2 regions of the Paenibacillus sp. FSL R5-0407 genome follow, and region 1 is predicted to be linked to the other one. Evidence: riboswitches for the same ligand, from Rfam matches in the RefSeq annotation. Region 1 holds a riboswitch; the other holds the start of a gene.

Region 1 (10,837 bases):
CGGTCGGATCAAGCTGGTAGCCGCTGTTCTTGGTCTCCGTAAACAGGGCCTTCAGTTTTTCGTCAGTTGCCTTGCCGATCAATTCGTCTAAAGAATCGCCGATCTCGAATATTTTTCCAATCTTCTCCTGAGTATCCCCTTCGTAAAAACGGTCCGCGAGGCCTCCCAGCGCCGCAATCTGGGCATCTTCCACCGACAACAACAGATGGGAAACCCGCTCAGGGGTTAAGCTGTCCACATGCTTTTCAATAAACTCGAAAGCTTCCGGAAGCTTGTTGCCTTCTTGTTGGAGCAAGGCGTCAAATTCGGCGACCAATTGATCCTGCGCCGCTTCCGATTCCTCCCCGGCAGCACCGTTATTTCCTGCTTTGCCGGAATTGTCGTTTGGAGCGGATGGGGTGTTTTCTTGAACCGTATTTGTGTCGTTGTTTTTTGTTTCCGATTTATCCCCGCATGCACTGAGGGTAAGCGCGGCGGAGAGAATCAAGGCCGCAATGAGCTTGCTTTTTTTCAAGTTGGTCATGTTGAAATTCTCCTCCTTGGGTGTTGGTTTCTTAAGTATTCTTTAAACGCATTACGGATAATAAATGTTTCAAAGTTTATTTTGTATATGAAAATATAGCTCACTATTAGTGACACAGAAACTATAATGAACTATAATCAAAAGGAATTATTCGTTATAACAGTTTTAAAAATTAATAATACAATTATCTCTGGAAAATGTGGTGAGGTGTATTGCATGATTTCGCTTCATGAAGTCAGTAAAAGCTACAGTTCCGGCGAGGGGGTCTTTAAAGCCGTCGAATCGGTTTCCCTTACGATCCGTGAAGGAAGTATTCACGGAATTATCGGCCCCAGCGGTGCGGGCAAATCGACGCTGCTGCGCATGATGAATGTGCTCGAGCCTCCCGACAGCGGAAAAGTAATTGTCGGCGGACAGGACCTGACCCGGCTTCCGGAAAGTCAGTTAAGGGTGGCTAGACGATCCATGGGCATGGTATTCCAGCAGTTTCACTTGCTCCATAACCGGACAGTAAGCGGAAATGTTGCCGTCCCGCTGGAACTTGCCGGGATGAGCAAGCGGCAACGGAAAGAACGGGTAGAGGAATGTCTGCAATTTGTTGGTTTGCGGGACAAGGCGAAGCAGTACCCGGCCCGGCTCAGCGGCGGACAGAAGCAGCGTGTTGCGATTGCCAGGGCGCTCGCCCATCGTCCTGCCGTGCTGCTTTGCGATGAACCGACCTCTTCCCTGGATTCCGTCACGACAGGAGAAATTCTGAATGTTCTGAGACACATCAATGAAACGCTGGGGGTAACCGTTGTTATCGTCACCCACGAAATGGATGTCGTGAAAGAGATCTGCCATGAGGTGTCGGTAGTGGAGCAAGGGCGGCTAACGGACGGCTTCGCGCTGGAGGAGCGTACCGCAAGGAATGTCCCACGCCATAAGCCGTCCTACCGGGAGTTGTTGCTTGGGAAGGCAGGGGTGTCTGATGTTTGACTTTTCCTTGATGCTTGAGAAGTTCATGGACTTTCGAATCCAGATTGCCGAGGCGGTCGGTGAAACGTTTCTTATGGTCGGAATCTCGGTCATGGCGGCCATATTGCTGGGACTTCCGTTGGGAACCATGCTGTATCTTACCGCCAAAGGCCAGCTCCGCGAAAACGCGACCTGGTCCATGATTCTCAATGGGTTCGTGAACATCGTTCGGTCGTTTCCGTTTCTGCTGCTTGTCGTTTTTATGATTCCCTTCACCAGATTCCTGGTGGGAACAGCGATCGGGACGATTGCAGCCTCCGTGCCCTTGGCAATCGTGTCGATTGCAATTTATGCGAGGCAGGTGGAGCAGTCGCTGTTTGAGGTCCCTCGCGGGGTAGTGGAAGCCGCTCAATCGATGGGAGCCTCGAAGCTGAAGATCGTTTATAAATTTCTCTACGTCGAAGCCCGTTCCGGCCTGGTGCTGGGACTCACAACATCGACTATCAGCTTTATTTCATACTCGACGGTGATGGGCGTTGTGGGCGGAGGAGGAGTCGGCGATTTTGCCATCAGGTACGGGTATCAGCGATTTGAGACAGAACTGATGGCGGCGGTCATCGTGCTGATGATCGTTCTGGTTCAATTGATCCAGTTTACCGGCAGCCTGATTTCGAGATGGCTGGATAAAAGATAAATGGTAAAAGACAAAAGATAACTAAACCATTGGAAGGATGTTGGAGATGCTGAAAATGAACAAAAAGTGGATGTTAGGACTGTTAGTTCTGGTAATGGTAGCCGTAGCTGGTTGCGGTAACGGAAATACTAAGGGTGCGGGGAACGCAGAGCAAAACGGCGACGCCTCTACGGCTCAAAACGGGGACGGCAAGGAGGTAACGTTGAAGGTAGCTACGCTGATCCCGCCGATGACGGATATTCTGGAATTGGTGAAACCGCTCCTGAAAGAGGATGGCATCAATTTGGAGCTGGTGGTGCTTTCCGACAATGTTCAGCCGAACGACGCGCTTGCAAACAAGGAAGTGGACGCGAACTTTTTTCAACATGTGCCTTATATGAATCAATATAATGAAAGCACGAACAGCGAGCTTGTAGCGGTACAGCCTGTCTATCATGCGGTCTACGGTGCATACTCGAAACGCTATAAGAAGATGGAGGAACTGCCTGAAGGAGCTACGATCGTCATAGCGAATGATGCTACCAACGCCGGGCGCTCGCTCGTCATGTTGGAGAAGGCCGGCATCATCAAGTTAAAAGAAGGCGTCGGAATCAACGCTACCGTTGCCGATATTACTGAAAATCCGAAAAAATATAAATTCGAAGAAGTGGATCTGTTGATGCTGGCCCGGATGCTTGATGACGCCGATTTGGTGCTGATGACTCCGGCCTATGCGAGTCCGATCGGCCTGACGCCTAAAAAGGATGCATTGCTGGTCGAAACGACGGAATCGGAATTTGCGATTACGATGGTAGCCCGTGCGGACAATAAAGATTCCGAGCCGATCAAGAAATTGGCGGAGCGCTTGTCCGGTCCTGAGGTGAAACAGTTCCTGGAATCACAATACAGTGAAATCGCCATTCCGGCATTTGAATAAACCAGCTCACTTTCAAAAAAATAGTGGGTTACAAAAATAAATTATAATGCTATAATGGTTGCAAATAAGGGTTATTTTCATAAAATAAGTCATATATATTTTCAATGTGATGATTGTTACAGAGAATGAGGATATGCTGCAGTATTATGAAGGCAACCTTTGAAATTTAAAAAATAAAAATACAATGAATATGGATCTTCGGGGTAAGGTGAAATTCCTGACCGGCGGTGATGGCTATTTTGAATGATAGCTTTAGCCCGCGACTCGCTATTCCTTTTGGAACGGCGACTGACTTGGTGAAATTCCAAGGCCGACGGTAAAGTCCGGATGGGAGAAGATCATTAATAAGCATGCGGCATAGAATATGCATTCCGCAAGCTTATTTGATCAGCCCCCGTTTATGTTGACCTATGTCAATTGGCGGGGGCTTTCTGCGTAGACCCCATATTCGAGAAGGAGTCGGGAATATGGAAAATGCATCAAGTGTAAGGGTACAAGTCAAGCCGCTCGCTAAGGCGCAAGGGACTTCTGCAAAAAGCGGGTTCTGGCTGGTCGTATTGGGGGCCGCTCTTTGGGGCGTTGACCCGTTGTTCCGTCTTATTTTGCTCAAATCGATTACTTCGGCCCAACTGGTCCTGCTGGAGCACATATTGATTGCGCTGGTGGTAGCTCCGATCTTATGGAAAAACCGCCGCGAACTTCTCGGCGTCGGCTGGAAGCAAGTTGGGGCGCTGCTCTTTATATCATGGGGCGGTTCCGCGATCGCCACAATCCTGTTCACGATGGGGCTGGCGAACGGAAATGTGAATGCGGTTCTGCTGCTTCAGAAACTCCAGCCTCTGTTCGCCATCATCATGGCCAGATTTCTGCTTAAGGAATCCCTGCCGCGTCATTTCTCGCTGTTATTCATTTTGGCGCTGGGCGGCACCTACTTGCTGACCTTCGGCTTCTCCATCCCGTTTGGACACTGGAACGATTTTATCCAGGTCGGAAGCTTGTTATCGATGGGCGCGGCGGCGCTATGGGGCGGATCGACGGTTATGGGGCGCTTGATGGTCGGACAGATGAAATACGAAACGGTTACGTCGCTTCGCTTCATATTGGCTCTGCCGCTCTTGCTTGTTGTGACTTGGAATGAAGGAGCAGCCTGGCATTTGCCGGGGAGCGCATCCGGAATTACGGCCTTTTCCTTGAATCTGCTCGGGCAGGCGCTTTTACCGGGATTGCTCAGCCTATTGGTTTACTATAAAGGATTAACGACGACGAAAGCATCCGTAGCTACGCTGGCCGAACTCAGCTTTCCGATGGTGGGCGTGCTTCTCAACTGGATCGCTTTTCAACAAATCATCACACTGGCCCAAGCGGTTGGATTCATTCTCATCTGGGCGGCATTGTTCGCCATTTCCAGACAAAATAATTCTTCACCGGCATAATGGTCATCATATAAGGATAAGCAAGGCTTTCGACAGGAAAATTGTCGGGAGTCTTGTTTTTTATTTATACTGGTTATTAAAAAGAAGGACTTTTCCCGTATTATAGCGAAAGGTTTGGGTATTATTTCCGTTTTATTTGCATAAACTTCCGACTTGGATAAGAAATGGATGATCTGAACATTATGCCTTTAAATTTAGACATGAAAACCGTGTTCATTTTGCTTGCGCTTGGTCATTTATTTACGGTAGTGCTTATAACCGCATATAGGCACAGGCAGCCGAGAGATACGGCGGTGAACACCTTTTATGCGGCGAAATGGTTCCAAGCGGCCACATGGGGAATTCTCGCTATTCCGATACTCGGCTCTCAAATGTTTTTTATTTCACTGGCCAATTCAATTTTTCTGCTCGGTACAGCTTTAGAGACGATGGCGCTATTGAAAGTAACGGGCGGATTCGGCAAAAGGTCCGGACGGTATTATTTAATCCTTACTTTGATATCCATTCTGAGCTATAATTTCGTAGTTCTGTTTTACAATACGGAAGGTCTGCGGATTTCGATCGTTTCGGTGGCGTCAGCGGCGTTCCTCTACCCGCCCGTTTACCGAATGATCACTTCGCCGGAGCGATCGTCCCTAAGCATTCTCATCGGATATATATATCTTCTCATGACCGTCGGACTGCTTGTCCGAACCGGCATGTCCTGGTTTTCTGTCGAAGCGGTGACGATGTTTGAACCGAACTTTTATCAAAGCTTGTCGTTTCTGTCCTTGTATCTCATTATGACCCTGGGAAATGCGGGGTTTGTTCTGCTGTCCAAAGAAAGATCCGACAGGGAATTGCTTAAGTTGGCCAGTTACGATGATTTAACGGGAGCGTTGAACCGTAGAACGTTTATTTTGGAAGCGAAGCGGAATTTATCCCTATATGAGAAAAAACAAATGCCCGTATCCTTCATCCTGCTGGATCTTGACGATTTCAAAACGATCAATGATACATACGGCCATGATATAGGCGACGAAGTGTTAAGGGATTTTTCGGATAAAATGCGAGGCCAACTAAAGGAAGCCGATTTATTCGGGAGATACGGTGGCGACGAGTTCGCCATTCTGCTGCCGGGAGCGGATGAGCTGAAATCCGATGAGGTGGCGGAATCGTTGAAGCTTTCGGTGGAACGGGCCTCTTGCGGGGGGCGGTCTTTCGAATACTCCATCAGCGTAGGAATCATTACCGTAGTGCCAGGGCCGGAGGTGCCGTTGGAAAGGCTGTATCAATCAAGTGACAAGGCGTTATACAAGGCCAAACAGGCAGGAAGAAACCGCGTGGCTCGCACCCGGCTTGAAGCTGAAGAAAACCAGAAGGGTACGGAAGAGTGGGCAAGACGATAAACCATAATCAGGGACCGGTCCAGTCATTGTGATGACTGGGGATCCGGTCCCTTTTTTAATAGCTATTTCATATCCATTTCTATAGTTGATTGTCCGTTAATGACCCGGTTGTTCATCCAGCCATAGAATGGCGGTTACGCCGCGGGGATAATACCGGCTGCCGCAGATAACTCCGGCGAGCATCTGGTCGCTCCAGCTCCAATAAGCGTTCGAATCGGATGTCAGCCATGCGGCATGTGCGGCATCGGCGGCTGCCCCTTGCTCATCCCAAGGGAGTCCCAGAATGTGGCGGGCGATGAACTGGCACAAATAGATTTTGCTGAGCCAGGAATTGTTGCTGGTCGAGGACAGCTTCCAACCGCCGTCTTCGAATAGACAGCTGCCGGGAACCAGCACAGTCTGAAAATGCTGTTTCAGTGCGGCGATATAAGTCCCGAACCGCCCGTTTGCGTCAAGTGCTTCTTTGCATCCCGTATATAGTGGAAATACAAGGCCTTCGATCGCCGGGATAATCCGGGAGTCGTTATTTTCCCCAATCACCGCAGGAATGTAGCCGCCCGGCAGCAGATGCGCGGAGATCGTGCCGGCGCAGCGCTCGGCTTGTTCGCCGGCAAGCTTGGCGTGATCCAGACGTCCGGTTTCCAGAAATAGCTTCTCCATCGCAACATAAGCCGCCCAGCTTTTGCCCGCCAAATAAATGTTGTTACGGGCTTGGCCGAGCGAGACGTCCAGGCTGTCGTAGGTCGTAATTTCCGCGCCGCCCATCGTCCGGGAACTGTCCAGCCCCATAATACCGCTGCGCTGCGCCGGGTCCGGATGGTCCCGGTTGACCATGCTGTCCAGACATTGCTCGAAAATACCCAAATTGCGGTCCAACCATTCTTTATCCCCGGTTTGTTCCACATAGACGGAGGCGCACAGCACCCAGTTGACCAGCTGCTCATGAGTCATATGGGAGAAGCAATCCTTAATCGCATGCAATTCATAGGACGAGTAGCCTGGACGCGAAAAAGAATTCGCTACACCCATATCATGTGTAAAGCTGATGCCGCCGGGATAAACGGCGTCGTCGCCCGGAAGGGAGACGGTGTCCTCATAGCTGTAACGGTTCACGAAGAGATCGAGCTCGTTTTTAACCGTCCACGGATTCATTTTCAGTTCATAAAACAGCTGATCCACCGTCAAATCGAACGTGTTCATCATCCGGTATTCGCCCTCATTGACGATCCACAGCGCCTTGCCCTGATGGTCCAGGAGCTCCGTCGATCCGTAGTAGCTCCGGATGGCATGGGTCAGCATGAAGCGCTGATCCTCATTCAGATGGGATGCTCCGGTGATTAGTTTATCGCTTCTGCGGGCCGACTCCACTTTTTCCTCAAAATGCTCTAACGCATAGGCTGCCACTTCTTCGATGTTGGCGAAATAACGGGTGTAGTAATAGGAAGCATCCAGTCCTGTTGTCACGTAACCGGCTCTATAGAAGCAAAGCGCAAAGCGGTAGGTGGCTTTTTCGCCTGCCGGCGTATCCATCAGCAGGGCGCCCACGGGTCCCAGTCCGAACCGCAGGTTCTCCTCCGTTTTAGGCTCGAGAATGGCTTCCATCGTGAAAAATCCGGCGCTCTTCACCCGTCTGTCGTTGGTCGCAATCGCGGTATGCCGGCCTTGACCGACGCCGACAATGTCTCCCCCGGTCGTATCTTCCAGTCGTCTGACGGAGGAATAAGGGTCGTTGCCCTGGAAACCGAAGAAGGCTTTGCGGTCAGACGTTCCGCGAGTGTTGTCGACCGTGATTTCCGCCAGTATGGCGGGCATCAGCGCGAAAGCCAATTCTTTATCGTCCGCGGAAGCCGGATCGGGAACGCTGCCGAAAGGCGAGTACAACCGGAAGGTCAAATCACCGGCCTGCCATTCGTCCGTGGCCGCGCCGAACCGGCGTGAAATGGACTCGCGGGGAAAAGGGAGGATCAAAGCGTCGTCTTGATTGCTGCCGTTATCATCGGCATCGTCGTGTTCCGAGGTATAACGGTCACGTTCGTCCTGGCCTTCCCCATAAAAAGGCAGGGCCCGATACCGCTGCTGCCCCTCCTCCTGAAGCCCGATATATATATTCTGGTTTGGCGGGCTGCCAAGCTCCAGATCAAACCCTCCGCTCTTGCCCGGATAACCCAGCGTAAAGCTGGCAAAGGCTCCAACCGGGGAGTGGTGGGCGTTGAAAAATTTATTTTTACCCATCTTGATTACCTCCTGTTCTAAATGTAAGCGTTATGATAACTTGATTATATCAAGGGTAATTATGAAGTCCTATGTCCAAAGCGTTTATCAATTTATCCAAATCGTTCAGATTAATTAATTTATCGGATACAGGAGGGGCGGGATTATGAATATTTCGGAGGAACATCACATTGCTGAATTTATGCTGCCGGACATGGATTCCACCTTTCGGATTTTTGCGGCTCATTTGCGCACCGTGACACAGGATTGGTCTTATCCGCGTCATACCCATCCGCTGTTTGAAGTAAATTTACTTCTGGCGGGCAGACAGGAAATGATCGTAAACGGCCAGCGTTTCGTACAGGAACCTGGCGATCTTATGCTTCTGCGGCCGGAGGATGTGCATGAGAGCCGTGCGGCGAGTTCCGAGAGGATGACCTATTATTGTCTGCATTTTAATGTGGATGATCGCGTGCTTCGCGAAATGCTCTGTCAGGGAGGAAGATTTCACTTCGAGGAAAACAGTCCGCTGGTCAAAACGATTCGGCCCAGCCTGGATAAATTAATACAGCTTACCTCCGGCGAAGGCACGGTGAAGCTCTCCAATAGAATGCGAGCGCTGTCCGCCGTATTTGAATTGTTTGCGGGCCTTGGCGAAACGCTTGTCGAACAGAATCGGGTGGAAACTCCTAACGGCAGGATGGCGCGGATCGCTGCCGAGATAGCGGCGGGACTGGAGAAAAGCGTGGAAGCGCCGGAATCGGAGTGGCTTGCCGATGCCGATGGGGAAGAACCTTCCGACCTCTCGCGGGAAACCGTGGCGGCCGTGACCGAAGGCTTGGGGTACAGCGCTTCCTCCTGCAACCGGATGTTTCATCGGGTGTACGGCATGTCCCCGCGCCAATATTTATCCGCGTTGAAGCTCAAAAAGGCCAAGCTGCTGCTGATGGAATCGGCGCTCTCGGTGGAGGCCGTCTCCGCGCGGCTAGGATACAAGGATATCGCGCATTTCAGCCGCCAATTCAAACGCTGGACCGGGGAGCCGCCGGGCAAGTTCCGTGCCAGATTCCATATTTGATAGTCGCGGAAAACGAAGTGAAGTAAAATGAAATTCAACTGATTTAATAATTTTGGAGGCGTTGACTTTATGATGCATACACCCGATGACCAATTGAAGGTCCCGGAAAGAAAACGAATTGTTTTTTTAGGCGACAGCATTACGGAAAACGGAGCTTACATTCGTTATCTTGACGCTTATTTTTTCAAGTATTTTCCCCATCACAGCCTGGAATTGATCAACCTGGGCGTCAGCAGTGAAACGGTGGCCGGCACGAATGAACCGAGTCACCCGTTTCCGCGTCCATGCTTGCATGAACGGCTGGAACGGGCGCTCGAGGAGAGTAAGCCGGATTGGGTGTTTCTGTGCTACGGGATGAACGACGGGATTTATCATTCGTTTTCGGAGGAGCGTTTCGCGCTATTCCGGAACGGAATGAAGAAGGCGGTCGAGCGGATCGGACAGACGGGGGCCAGGGTGATTTTGATGACTCCGCCGCCGTATGACGTGCTGTCGATCAACGGAGAGGCCCAGCCGGACGGATTGCAGGAGTATGCTTTTGAAACGCCTTACAGGGATTATAACGGTGTACTTGGAAAGTATGCCGACTGGGTGAAGGAATACGGAGCGGAGCAAGGCTATACCGTGGTGAATCTCCGGGAGCCGATGATGTCCTTTATCGCCGGACGGAGAGAAGCCGATCCGGCATACAAGTACAACGACGGAGTCCATCCGGAAGATGACGGCCACTGGGTAATGGCCCGCACGATTCTTGGTGACGTCTTCGGTATTGAGCCCGAGCGTACGCCGGAATGGGCCAAGAGTATGGACGGAGATTTTATCCGTGCCGTATCCCGCCGCAGGGATGTGCTGAATGCGGCATGGCGCGAGCATGTGGGCCACAGCAATCCGGATAAATTCGAGGGGTTACCGTTGGCGGACGCCTTAAGGCTGGCGGATTCCATCCTTGAAGACATCCGTATGGCAGCGGAGCAAGCCTAAATATCGAGGATTGACTTGAATGTAATTTCAAGCAATCCTCTTTTTTTTACATAAGTCCTTGATAAAAAGGAAGTTCCGATAACATTCCCCCGGTACACTCAAGGTTAAAATCATACGAATATGGGGGAATGGTTTTGAAATCGAAGACGGTTAGCTTGATTTCGCTGCTGCTGGCTGCGGAAATGATTCTGGGATCACTGGTACCGGGTACCGTTCGGGCCGAGGAGATACTGCCGGCAGCTTCAGAAGCGGGACCCGGAGTGATTTCCGGTGATATGGAGACTACTGCGTTTGCTCTTGTAGATACCGATGCGGATGCGGCTGCCAAATCAGGCACTGAAGGACAGGCAACCCAGGATTTCGGGTTATCCGACGTTGCATTGCCTGCTGCTCAGGCAGGGAAATTCTATAACGTCACCCTGGACGTTTATGGAGGACAGGCTCCATACAGTTATGAGGCGGAAGGGCTTCCGGCAGGCCTGACTTTGGGAGCGGCCGAAGGCAAGCTGGAGGGAACACCTGAGCCGGGAACGGAAGGAACTTATCCGGTTACGGTTAAAGTTACGGACGCTTCCCTTCCCGCCCGCAGCTTCAGCAGCACGCTGGTGCTGGAAGTGAAGCCGGAGGAGACCGGAAGCGTCCTTCAGCCGGCTATC
Region 2 (10,837 bases), on a different contig from region 1:
GAGCTATGGATGCCGAAGTGAAGCAAGCCTCGAGAGAGTATTTGGACGACACGGAAGTGAAGCGGTTGATTGCTCTGAGCCAGAACGGGGATTCCGCGGCCAGAGACCGGCTTGTAAACTGCAACATCCGGCTGGTTTGGTCAGTCGTGCAGCGTTTTATGAACCGGGGTTACGAGCCTGAAGATTTGTTTCAGATCGGATGTATCGGACTGCTGAAATCGGTCGATAAGTTCGATCTCAGCTATGACGTGAAATTTTCAACCTATGCGGTTCCGATGATTATCGGTGAAATCCAGCGCTTTTTGCGTGACGATGGTACCCTTAAGGTAAGTCGCTCGCTCAAAGAAATGGCGAACAAGGTACGCAAAAAGAAAGATGAGCTGTCCAAGCTATTGAATCGGCTTCCTACCGTAAAGGAAGTGGCCGCAGAGCTGGGAGTCACCCCGGAAGACGTCGTGTTTGCCCAGGAGGCGAACAAGCCGCCGGCGTCCATTCATGAGACCGTATTTGAAAATGACGGGGATCCGATCACGCTGATGGATCAAATCGCCGACGAGTCGCAGGAACGCTGGTTCGATAAATTGGCGCTCCATGAAGCGATCGACGGATTATCGGAAAGGGAAAGGCTGATCGTATATTTGCGGTATTATCGCGACCAGACTCAATCCGAAGTTGCCAACCGGCTTGGTATCTCGCAAGTACAGGTATCGCGGCTGGAGAAGAAAATTTTGCAGAGCATTCGCGACCAGATCGCGCAATAGCACCAATTTTACAGGATCCCCTTTAAGCAGATCGTCGCAATAAGCGGCGGTTTGTGAAGGGGATTTTTCAGCGTCAATGAACGGATATACTCGCAAGGAAAGAGGACATCTTATATACTAGAAGTAGATTCGCCATCTAAAACAGAAGGAGATCATAACATGAGCGTACATATTGCAGCCAAACCAGGCGAGATCGCGGAAACTATTCTTTTACCGGGGGATCCGCTCCGGGCCAAGTATATTGCCGAAACGTATTTAAGCGACGTGATTTGCTATAACGAAGTCCGGGGGATGCTGGGATTCACGGGCACCTATCATGGGAAAAGAATCTCTGTGCAAGGCAGCGGGATGGGGATTCCGTCCATTTCGATTTATGCGAATGAACTGATTCGGGATTACGGAGTGAAGAACCTGATTCGCGTCGGCACATGCGGCGGCATGCAGGAGCATGTCCATGTCCGCGACGTTATTCTGGCTCAAGCTTCCTGCACCGATTCCAGCATGAACCGTCATGTGTTCGGCGGCTTCGACTTCGCTCCGATTGCGAGCTTCCCGCTATTGAAAGCGGCTTATGACCGCGGGGTGGAAAAAGGATTGAAGCTGCATGTCGGGAATATTTTCAGCTCGGACATGTTCTATAGGGACGATACGACCGTGACTCAACTGCTGATGAAATACGGCGTGCTTGGCGTAGAGATGGAGACGACCGCACTATATACTCTGGCCGCCAAATATGGAGTCAATGCGTTGACTATTCTGACTGTTAGCGATCATTTGCTTACCGGTGAGGAGACCACTTCGGAAGAACGGCAAACTACCTTTAACCAGATGATGGAAGTTGCTTTGGATACAGCTGCAGCGCTATAAGGCAACGGGAATTCCACGAATATTAAAAAAAGCACCGCCGAGGTGATCGGCAGTGCTTTTTTTCGTTGTTTAAGTGCATCCTATTCTCCCAGGACCTTTAGAACCTTCGGTTCAAGTAAACTATGCTATCAGAGTACTTGAGCTCGTATAAGAGTTCGCTTAGGGAGCCTTCCCCCTGCTTAATTAACTGTAATTCCTACATCTATTTTTACTCCAAATGCTACCTAGGCTAATTTAACTGTAAAAGCTACAGCTATTTCAGAGGATTTAGGTCATTCCGAGCTGAAACCGCTGAATTAACTGTACATTTTCCAGTTATTTAGCTCGAATGAGCTCATTTCACAAATATAACTGCAGGTTTTACAGTTAAGTTGTTGTCGATTGAATAGCTCTGAATAGCAAAGAGGACTGCCGAAGGTATCGGAGTGCTCTTCTTTTCAATTGTTCAGCTTATATAGCGGAGCCCCTCGAAGAGTAAATCGCAGGCGGGCTTGGCATACTATGGGCAATACGGCAGTAAAGGGGTGTCCATTATGGAGAAAGGGACGATCTCTCCCGTTTATCTGCGCCTGCGCAAGCAGGTAAAGCTTCCGATTGGCGCACCTGTCCGGTTGGGGGATATTGCGCGCATACTGGCCGATCCCCGTTATGAAAAGGAGCTCCTTGGGCTCATCATGGACAGGCCGGAGTATAGCGACGGTAACTTGATCGTCATCGACATGCTTCAGGTCATAGCTTGCATCCGTCGAAAGTTCCCTTCGCTGAAGGTTGAAGTGTTGGGGGAACCGCATGTTCTCGTTGAAATGATAACCCGGGAGAAAAAGCCTTCCATCTCTCTTTTTGTTCTCGTCTGGCTGCTTCTGTTTTTCGGTGCCGGTCTGACGATCATGAATTTCCACGCCGATGTCAGCATGCCCGAGGTCCAGGTCCGGATCGTAGAAATGATTACCGGGGAAAGGGACGAGCATCCTTATTTATTTCAAGTGGCATATTCTGTCGGGCTCGGGCTTGGGATGATCATCTTTTTTAACCATTTGTTCAAGAAAAAATGGAATGAGGAACCTACCCCTCTGGAAGTGGAAATGTATCTCTATCAGGAAAATTTGAATCAGTACGTGATTGCCGAGGAATACGAAAAAATGCGCCGGTCCGAAGCGCCTGGAGAGGAGAAAAGGCATTGACTCCAACGCTCTCCCTGATCTTTTCTATATTCTTCGGACTGGCGGGAGGCATTGCGGTCGGAGGCGGGGTGATTGCCCTTTATATCGTGCTGGACATGATTCCGCGTCTGGCCCAAATCACCAGATCCTATGACAAGGTTCACTGGTACGAGGGAGCGATGGTAAGCGGCTCATTCCTCGGTACGATCGCGGATTTTTGGAACTGGAACATTCACGGTCCCTGGATAGGAACCGGTGTGGTCGGCCTGTTCAATGGCATTTTCGTCGGCATGCTGGCAGCCGCGCTTACTGAAGTGCTCAATGTGCTGCCGATATTGGCCAAAAGACTGCATATGCAAAAGTATTTGCTCGGGCTCCTGATGGCGATGGTGTTCGGAAAGGTAGCAGGATCTTTATTTGAATGGTTCGTGTACAGGCGTTAATACAGTTAAGGAGGTATGTCAGCGATGATGGATCACGAACGGGGTGGAACAGGGCAGGAGGGCCAATCCCAGGATATTCCGGAATTCATGCCCGGAACCGGAGAGTTTGCCTGGCCGGAGGATGAAGATCAGGCGAAAGAGGACCGGAGGCATAAGGTGGAGGCCGAACGATCGGATTCTGTAAAGGAGTCGATCCAATATTGGCAGAAGAACGACAAGATCAGCCGCAGTTTGACCACGACTAAGAAAACGCTGGAGGAAGTCGTCGGCCTCGGTCAAGGTTTTGATGTCGTTTTCCGGGAAATGACTTTTGGCGGTAAACGAACGGGTCTCTTTTTTATCAATGGATTTGCCAAAGATACGATAATGCAGGAAATCATCAAGCGATTGACCTACTTGACACCGGAAAATCTGACGACAGGTGCGCTTCGATCCTTCTTCGATCTTTACATCCCGCATATTCAAGTGGAAAAAACGGAGCATCTCAGCTCGGCGGTTAACAATGTGCTGATCGGCATGAGTGTTCTGTTTATTGAAGGTGAACAATCGGCCATTGTCATGGATACTCGTTCTTACCCGGTCCGCAGCCCGGAGGAACCGTCGCTGGAAAGAGTTGTTCGTGGCGCTCGTGACGGTTTTACCGAGACGCTGCTGACGAATGTAACGCTTGTACGGAGAAGGCTCCGCGATCCCGGCATCAAATTCGAAGCGATGAAGGTGGGACGGCGAAGTCAAACCGATGTTTGTATCGCATATATTGACGACATTGCGGATAAGGTACTCGTGGATGCGGTGAGAGAGAAACTCAAGGGCGTTGAAATGGACGGTATTCCCTTGGCCGACAAGCAGCTTGAGGAAGCGATCGTGAAAAAAGGGTGGAATCCCTACCCGCTGGTCCGTTACTCCGAACGTCCGGATGTGGTCGCTTCCCATCTGATGGAGGGCCGGGTCGTCATCTTCGTCGACACCTCGCCAAGCGTCATGATTTTGCCGACAACGTTCTTCGATTTATGTCAGCATGCGGAGGAAAACAGGCAAACCCCGTTCATGGGCACCTATTTGCGTTGGGTGCGTTTCTTCGGAATCTTTGCCTCCTTATTTCTGCTTCCGATATGGATGCTTATGGTAATCCATCCGGAGCTGAAGCCGGCGATGCTGGATTTCATCGGCCCGCAAAAAATGGCCAAAATCCCGATTATCGCCCAGTTTTTACTGGTGGAATTCGGGGTCGACTTGATGCGGATGGCAGCCGTACATACGCCGACTCCGCTCGCCTCAGCCATGGGTCTGATCGCGGCGATCCTCATAGGCGATATCGCCGTTAAGACCGGCCTGTTCGTGAACGAAGTCGTGCTATATATGGCTGTGGCCGCCATCGGGATGTTTGCGACGCCGAGCTACGAGCTCGGACTTGCCAATAGGGTAGTCAGGCTGATCATGCTGGTACTGGTTGCCATATTCGGCGTACCTGGCCTTGTAGGAGGAGTCACGGCGTTCATTATTTTCCTCAGTACCCAACGTTCGTTTAACTCCTCTTATTTGTGGCCGTTTATTCCGTTTAATGCAAAGGCGATGGCTGGAATTCTGATCCGGGTTCCGGTGCTTACCTCGAAGCAAAGACCGTCCTTCACCAAGACGCGAGATAATACCCGTATGCCGCGCAGTGAGAGATGATTTGGGCGTGTCCAGAAAAAAACACAAATGATAATCGAAAAAATCCATTTTTCAGTTCGCGGGTTGTTTGATATACTGGTGAAAATTGAAAGTGGAGGACTGCATAGATGTATTTACATGGTACCAGCAAAATCAATCCTAAAGGACATCTGGAGATCGGCGGCGTCGACACGGTCGAGTTGAAAGAAACTTACGGCACCCCGCTGTATATCATGGATGAAGCGCTCATCCGGCAAAGATGCCGTGAATATATGGAAGCGTTCCGTGCTTCGGGATTGTCGTTTCAGGTGGCCTATGCCAGCAAAGCATTTTGCGTGATGGCGATGTGCCGTCTGGTCGAGGAAGAAGGACTGTCCCTCGATGTCGTTTCAGAGGGAGAATTGTACACCGCCCTCGAGGCTGGCTTCCCTGCAGAGCGAATCCATTTTCACGGGAACAACAAGACTCCTGAAGAGCTTGAAATGGCGATTCAGGCCAATATTGGTTGTTTTGTCGTTGATAATTTTACTGAAATTCATATGCTGCAGGCGTTGGCCGCAGACAAAGGACTCTCGGTTAATATTCTCCTGCGCGTAACCCCTGGTGTGGAAGCTCATACGCATGAGTATATTTCTACGGGCCAGACGGATTCGAAATTCGGTTTCGATATCGGTAACGGATCTGCATTTGAAGCGGTAGAGCTGGCTTCACGCAGTTCGAATCTTCGTCTGCTCGGTTTGCATTCCCACATCGGTTCGCAAATTTTCGAGGTGGAAGGCTTCCAACTGGCGGTAGAACGTGTGGCCGAGTTCTCCATTCAAGTTAAGGAAAAACTGGATGTCTTATTCAAAGTGATCAACCTAGGCGGAGGATTCGGAATCCGCTATACGGAAGAAGACACGCCGCTTCAGGTTTCGGATTATGTAAAAGCGATTACCGATGCCGTAAAATCGTCATTTGCAAGCGCATATCCGCAGCTCCCTGAAATTTGGGTGGAACCGGGCCGGAGCATTGTCGGAGATGCCGGTACGACGTTGTATACCGTAGGAACGAGCAAGGATATTCCGGGTGTTCGTAAATACGTGTCCGTCGATGGCGGAATGACGGATAATCCGCGTCCTGCATTGTACGACTCCAAGTATGAAGCTATGTTGGCGAACCGCAGCTTGGATGCTGCCGAAGAAACGGTATCCATTGCAGGCAAATGCTGCGAAAGCGGGGATATGCTGATTTGGGATTTGGAGCTGCCTAAAGTGAATTCGGGCGATTTGCTCGCCGTTGCATGCACGGGCGCGTACAACTATGCTATGGCCAGCAACTACAACCGGATCCGTCGTCCGGCGGTCGTATTCGTTCAAAATGGGCAAAGCGATCTTGTCGTAAAGCGTGAAAGCTTACAGGATATTACTTCCTGCGACGTGATCCCCGAGCGGATTGCAAAGCAGCCGTCGTTCAAGTAAACGGAACTGAACTGTGAAATACAGGTGTAACAGCATCATACGACTGGCCGGGAGGCCGGATTGGATGATGCTGTTGCATTTTTTTTGCGCCATATTTTGCTACGGACGTCATTTCATAGTACACTTGAAGAGGTTTGTCTGAAGTTAATACAATGATAATTCGAAGAAGGAAGTGACCCATATGAAAAAAGGGAAAATTGTTTTGGAAAAAGGCGGAGAGGTTGAAATTCAATTTCTGCCCGAAGAAGCGCCAGGAACGGTAGCCAACTTCGAAAAGCTGGCGAATTCCGGATATTATAACGGCTTGACTTTCCACCGCGTTATTCCGGGCTTTGTTGCTCAAGGCGGATGCCCGGTCGGTAACGGCACGGGTGGCCCTGGCTACACCATCAAATGTGAAACGTCGACTAACACGACAAAGCACGAGCGCGGCGTATTGTCCATGGCTCATGCAGGCAAAGACACCGGCGGCAGCCAGTTCTTTATCGTCTACGAGCCGCAGCCGCATTTGAATGGCGTCCATACGGTATTCGGCAAAGTAACTTCCGGCATGGAGCTTGTCGATCAGGTTCGCCCTGGCGACAAAATGAAAGAAGTTACGGTTTGGGACGAAGCGTAATTGAAATAGAATAGAATCAACAACAATAACCCCTCTGAAGGATTACTCCTCAGAGGGGTTTCGTATTTGCACAATTTCGGCATATTTTAACTGTTAGTGGTCTGCCGCTTCGTCCTTAACCTCTTCGCGGAACCCGCGAATGCTGTCGAGGCGCCGGGCGTTCTTTTCCTCTATTTGGTGTTTTTCTTCGCCGGAAATTTCGTCGGCATGCTCACTTAAATAATCCTGGCCTTCCCGGAAATTTTTAATCGTATTTTGAATGCTGGACTGTAGTTTTTCAACATTATCAGAGCGATCATCAGGTTTTGCCACGAATGAATTCCTCCTAATGTAGATGAAATTTTTATTGAATTAACGGGTGTCGGAGTTATTTTCGCTCAGAGGCGGAGTTTTTATTCCCGGACGGGGGCGGGAGCAATGTCCTTGATTTTTTTAGGGGTTAGTGATAACATTCGGGTTGCAACAAATAATTAACTGAATAGCATTCCTTCGGGGCAGGGTGAAATTCCCTACCGACGGTGATGGCTGGCTTCGATGACCGTGGCATCCTTTGACTGGATGTGATTTGAATCGGAGCAAGCACGAGTCCGTGACCCGTATGCGAGCTTAACCAGCAGCATATGGCTGAGCCGGTGTGATTCCGGGACCGACAGTATAGTCTGGATGGGAGAAGGAGACGCGGAACGCATGGGGTTTAATGAATTTTTAGACACGCCATGTGTTCAAATATAGGAAGCAGTTCTTAAAGTAATTGTTTTCACAATGTCATATTTGCGTTGGGAAAATATTGCTTTATGAGGACGGCAGACGTTTGATTTGTCATGCATCAGCTTTGACATCTTCTATTTGCGTTTGCTTGCTTTATTCGCGTACATACATTTCTCTCAATTTACCCTGCCGGAATGCTCCGGCGGGTTTTTTTACATTTTCGCAAGGAAGGAGGACATTCAATTGAACAATATCAACGACGAGTATTATATGGGACTGGCGATTCAAATGGCGGAACGATCCCAAGGCCAGACGGGCATCAATCCGGTCGTCGGGGCGGTTGTGGTAAAGGAAGGCGCGGTCGTTGGCTTGGGTACGCATCTCAGGCGCGGTACGCCGCATGCAGAAGTACACGCTCTTAATATGGCCGGCGAAATGGCCGAAGGCAGCACGGTTTATGTAACTCTTGAGCCATGCAGTCACCATGGGTTGACACCGCCTTGTTCCGAACGCTTGATTCGGGAAAAAGTGGCACGGGTCGTCGTTGCCAGTGAAGATCCCAATCCGCAAGTGGCGGGACGGGGAATACGGAGCTTGCGGGAAAATGGGATCCAGGTGGATGTCGGCGTTCTCCGCGAAGAAGCAATTAGGTTCAACAAGGCATTTATCAAATTTATTACAACAGGGCTTCCTTACGTCACGATCAAAACCGCAAGCACGCTGGACGGCAAAATAGCTTCGAGAACCGGAGACAGCAAGTGGATTTCGAACGAAGCAGCAAGGGAGATGGTCCATACGATGCGGCACCGGCATCAGGCCATCATGGTCGGGGTCGGAACTATCATAGCTGATGATCCGCAGTTGACAACCCGGCTTCCGGTGCCGGGGCTGTCACCGGTTCGTATTATCGTCGACTCGCAGCTGCGGATCCCGGAAAGCGCCAGAGTGCTTAACGACGGCGCAGCTCCGACAGTCCTTCTAACGACGGATAAAGCTGACCCGGACAAGGTGCTTGCTTTGCGTGAGCGGGGGATTAAGGTCATTCCGTGCGGCGAGGGACCGAAGGTTGATTTGAAATTGGCTATGGCAAAGCTTGGCGAGCAGGAGATTTCATCCATTCTCGTAGAGGGCGGGGGGAGATTGAACGGCTCTTTGATTCAAGAGCAATTGGCCGATCAAGTTGTCATGTTTTTTGCCCCTAAGCTGATAGGAGGGCTCGAGTCTCCCGGGAATTTTATGTTTGACGGTTACAGCCTGATGAAAGACGCAGTTCATTTAACCGATTTGGAAGTGGAGCAAATGGGGGATAATGTGTGCATCAAAGGAACACCTGTCTGGTCAGGCGCTACTAAGGAAGGACTCAAAATTTAGGAGTAAGGAGGGGAGCTTATGTTCACCGGACTAGTAGAGGAGATCGGGACAATAAAATCGGTTAGCCGCAAAGGAGAAGCGATGGTCCTTGGCATCTCGGCCAGCGTGGTAACGGAAGGCTTGAAGCTGGGAGACAGCATCTCCGTCAACGGAGTTTGCCTGACGGCCACCTCCTTTGACTCTTCTTCTTTTGCTGTCGATGTGATGCCGCAAACTTACCGCCACACGAACCTCAAGGATTTGAAGCCGGGTAGCCGGATCAATCTGGAACGGGCCATGGCGGCAGGCGGAAGATTCGGCGGCCATCTTGTTCAGGGGCATGTGGACGGAATAGGGACGATTATCCGGGTCCGCAAAGATCAAAATGCGGTCGTATATGAGATTGAACCGGCAGAATCGTCCATGTTCAAATATATAATTCCCCAAGGATCGATTACGGTTGACGGAATAAGTCTTACTGTAGTGCAGACTTCGGGCGGGCGGTTCTCGGTATCCATAATTCCTCATACTCTCGCCGAAACGGGGCTTGCATTCAAACGTCCCGGCGATACGGTAAATATGGAATGCGACGTCCTGGGCAAATATGTGGAGCACTTGCTCAAATTCGGAAGGGCCCAAAACGGAACTGCTCAGGACGACGAATCGGAAGATAGTAGAGGCGGCATCAATCTTGCGTTCCTCTCGGAGCATGGATTTGCGTGAAGAAAGTTGAGAGTGGAGGGGATTTAGATGAGTGATAGTGATATCCAGTTGGACCGCGTTGAGGAAGCGATTTATGAATTGATGCGCGGAAAAGTGATTATAGTCGTCGACGATGAAGATCGTGAAAATGAAGGGGATTTCGTTGCGTTAGCCGAGAAAGCTACGCCCGAAGTCATCAATTTTATGATTACTCAGGGGCGCGGGCTGGTCTGTCTGCCGATTACGCAAGAGCGTGCCGATGAGCTTGAATTACAACCGATGGTAGCGCAAAACACCGATTATCATGGGACAGCCTTTACGGTTTCCATTGACCATAAAGACACTACGACGGGGATTTCCGCGTATGAACGTTCCCTGACAGTACGCGGGATTATGGACCCCGAGGCCAAACCGGCCCATTTCCGCCGTCCGGGTCACATGTTTCCGCTGATCGCCAAGAAGGGCGGCGTTCTGCGGCGGGCCGGCCATACGGAAGCCGCGGTGGATCTGGCGCGGATGTGCGGAGCATATCCCGCAGGAGTCATCTGCGAGGTGATCAAGGAGGACGGAACCATGGCTCGGCTCCCCGACCTTATGGAGATCGCCAAAACCTTTGATCTCAAGCTGATCAGTGTCAAAGACCTGATTCATTACCGTAATGAAAAGGAAAAGCTGGTCAACCGGGAAGTCGAGGTTCGTATGCCAACGGATTATGGGGAATTCCGGGCAATTGCCTACACAAACGACGTCGATACGAAAGAGCATGTCGCCCTGGTAAAAGGGGAAATCGGCGGAGACGAACCGGTGCTGGTGCGGGTGCATTCGGAATGCCTGACGGGAGACGTATTCCATTCGCATCGCTGTGACTGCGGGCCGCAGTTCGAAGCGGCGCTGAAACAGATCGAACAGGAAGGCAGAGGGGTATTGCTCTATATGAGGCAAGAGGGACGCGGTATCGGTCTTATTAACAAACTGAAGGCCTACAAACTCCAGGAGCAAGGCCTGGATACCGTGGACGCCAACCTCAAGCTTGGTTTTCCGGCCGACCTGCGCGATTACGGCATCGGTGCCCAGATATTAAAGGATCTTGGCGTTCGCCAAATCCGTCTGCTTA

The links. Region 1 has a riboswitch for FMN ahead of NYE70_RS21040 (DMT family transporter). Riboswitches for the same ligand answer to the same signal wherever they lie in the genome.
Region 2: linked by a shared signal. The riboswitch ahead of ribD (bifunctional diaminohydroxyphosphoribosylaminopyrimidine deaminase/5-amino-6-(5-phosphoribosylamino)uracil reductase RibD) and the one ahead of NYE70_RS21040 (DMT family transporter) in region 1 are both predicted to bind FMN.

What each region holds. Positions count from the first base shown of each region.
Region 1 covers NZ_JBBPAX010000002.1:380,311-391,147, reverse strand. The annotation lists gene NYE70_RS21060 (hypothetical protein) at 1-523, opposite strand, end outside; gene NYE70_RS21055 (methionine ABC transporter ATP-binding protein) at 740-1,501, shown strand; gene NYE70_RS21050 (methionine ABC transporter permease) at 1,512-2,174, shown strand; gene NYE70_RS21045 (MetQ/NlpA family ABC transporter substrate-binding protein) at 2,230-3,090, shown strand; FMN riboswitch at 3,281-3,433, shown strand; gene NYE70_RS21040 (DMT family transporter) at 3,558-4,523, shown strand; gene NYE70_RS21035 (GGDEF domain-containing protein) at 4,724-5,911, shown strand; gene NYE70_RS21030 (glycoside hydrolase family 52 protein) at 6,008-8,143, opposite strand; gene NYE70_RS21025 (AraC family transcriptional regulator) at 8,289-9,200, shown strand; gene NYE70_RS21020 (SGNH/GDSL hydrolase family protein) at 9,270-10,181, shown strand; gene NYE70_RS21015 (choice-of-anchor I family protein) at 10,310-10,837, shown strand, end outside.
Region 2 covers NZ_JBBPAX010000001.1:1,502,752-1,513,588, reverse strand. The annotation lists gene sigF (RNA polymerase sporulation sigma factor SigF) at 6-761, shown strand; gene deoD (purine-nucleoside phosphorylase) at 921-1,628, shown strand; gene NYE70_RS07390 (stage V sporulation protein AA) at 2,162-2,809, shown strand; gene NYE70_RS07385 (stage V sporulation protein AB) at 2,806-3,231, shown strand; gene NYE70_RS07380 (spore germination protein) at 3,259-4,905, shown strand; gene lysA (diaminopimelate decarboxylase) at 5,013-6,344, shown strand; gene NYE70_RS07370 (peptidylprolyl isomerase) at 6,526-6,963, shown strand; gene tlp (small acid-soluble spore protein Tlp) at 7,057-7,275, opposite strand; FMN riboswitch at 7,445-7,642, shown strand; gene ribD (bifunctional diaminohydroxyphosphoribosylaminopyrimidine deaminase/5-amino-6-(5-phosphoribosylamino)uracil reductase RibD) at 7,915-9,042, shown strand; gene NYE70_RS07355 (riboflavin synthase) at 9,061-9,744, shown strand; gene NYE70_RS07350 (bifunctional 3,4-dihydroxy-2-butanone-4-phosphate synthase/GTP cyclohydrolase II) at 9,772-10,837, shown strand, end outside.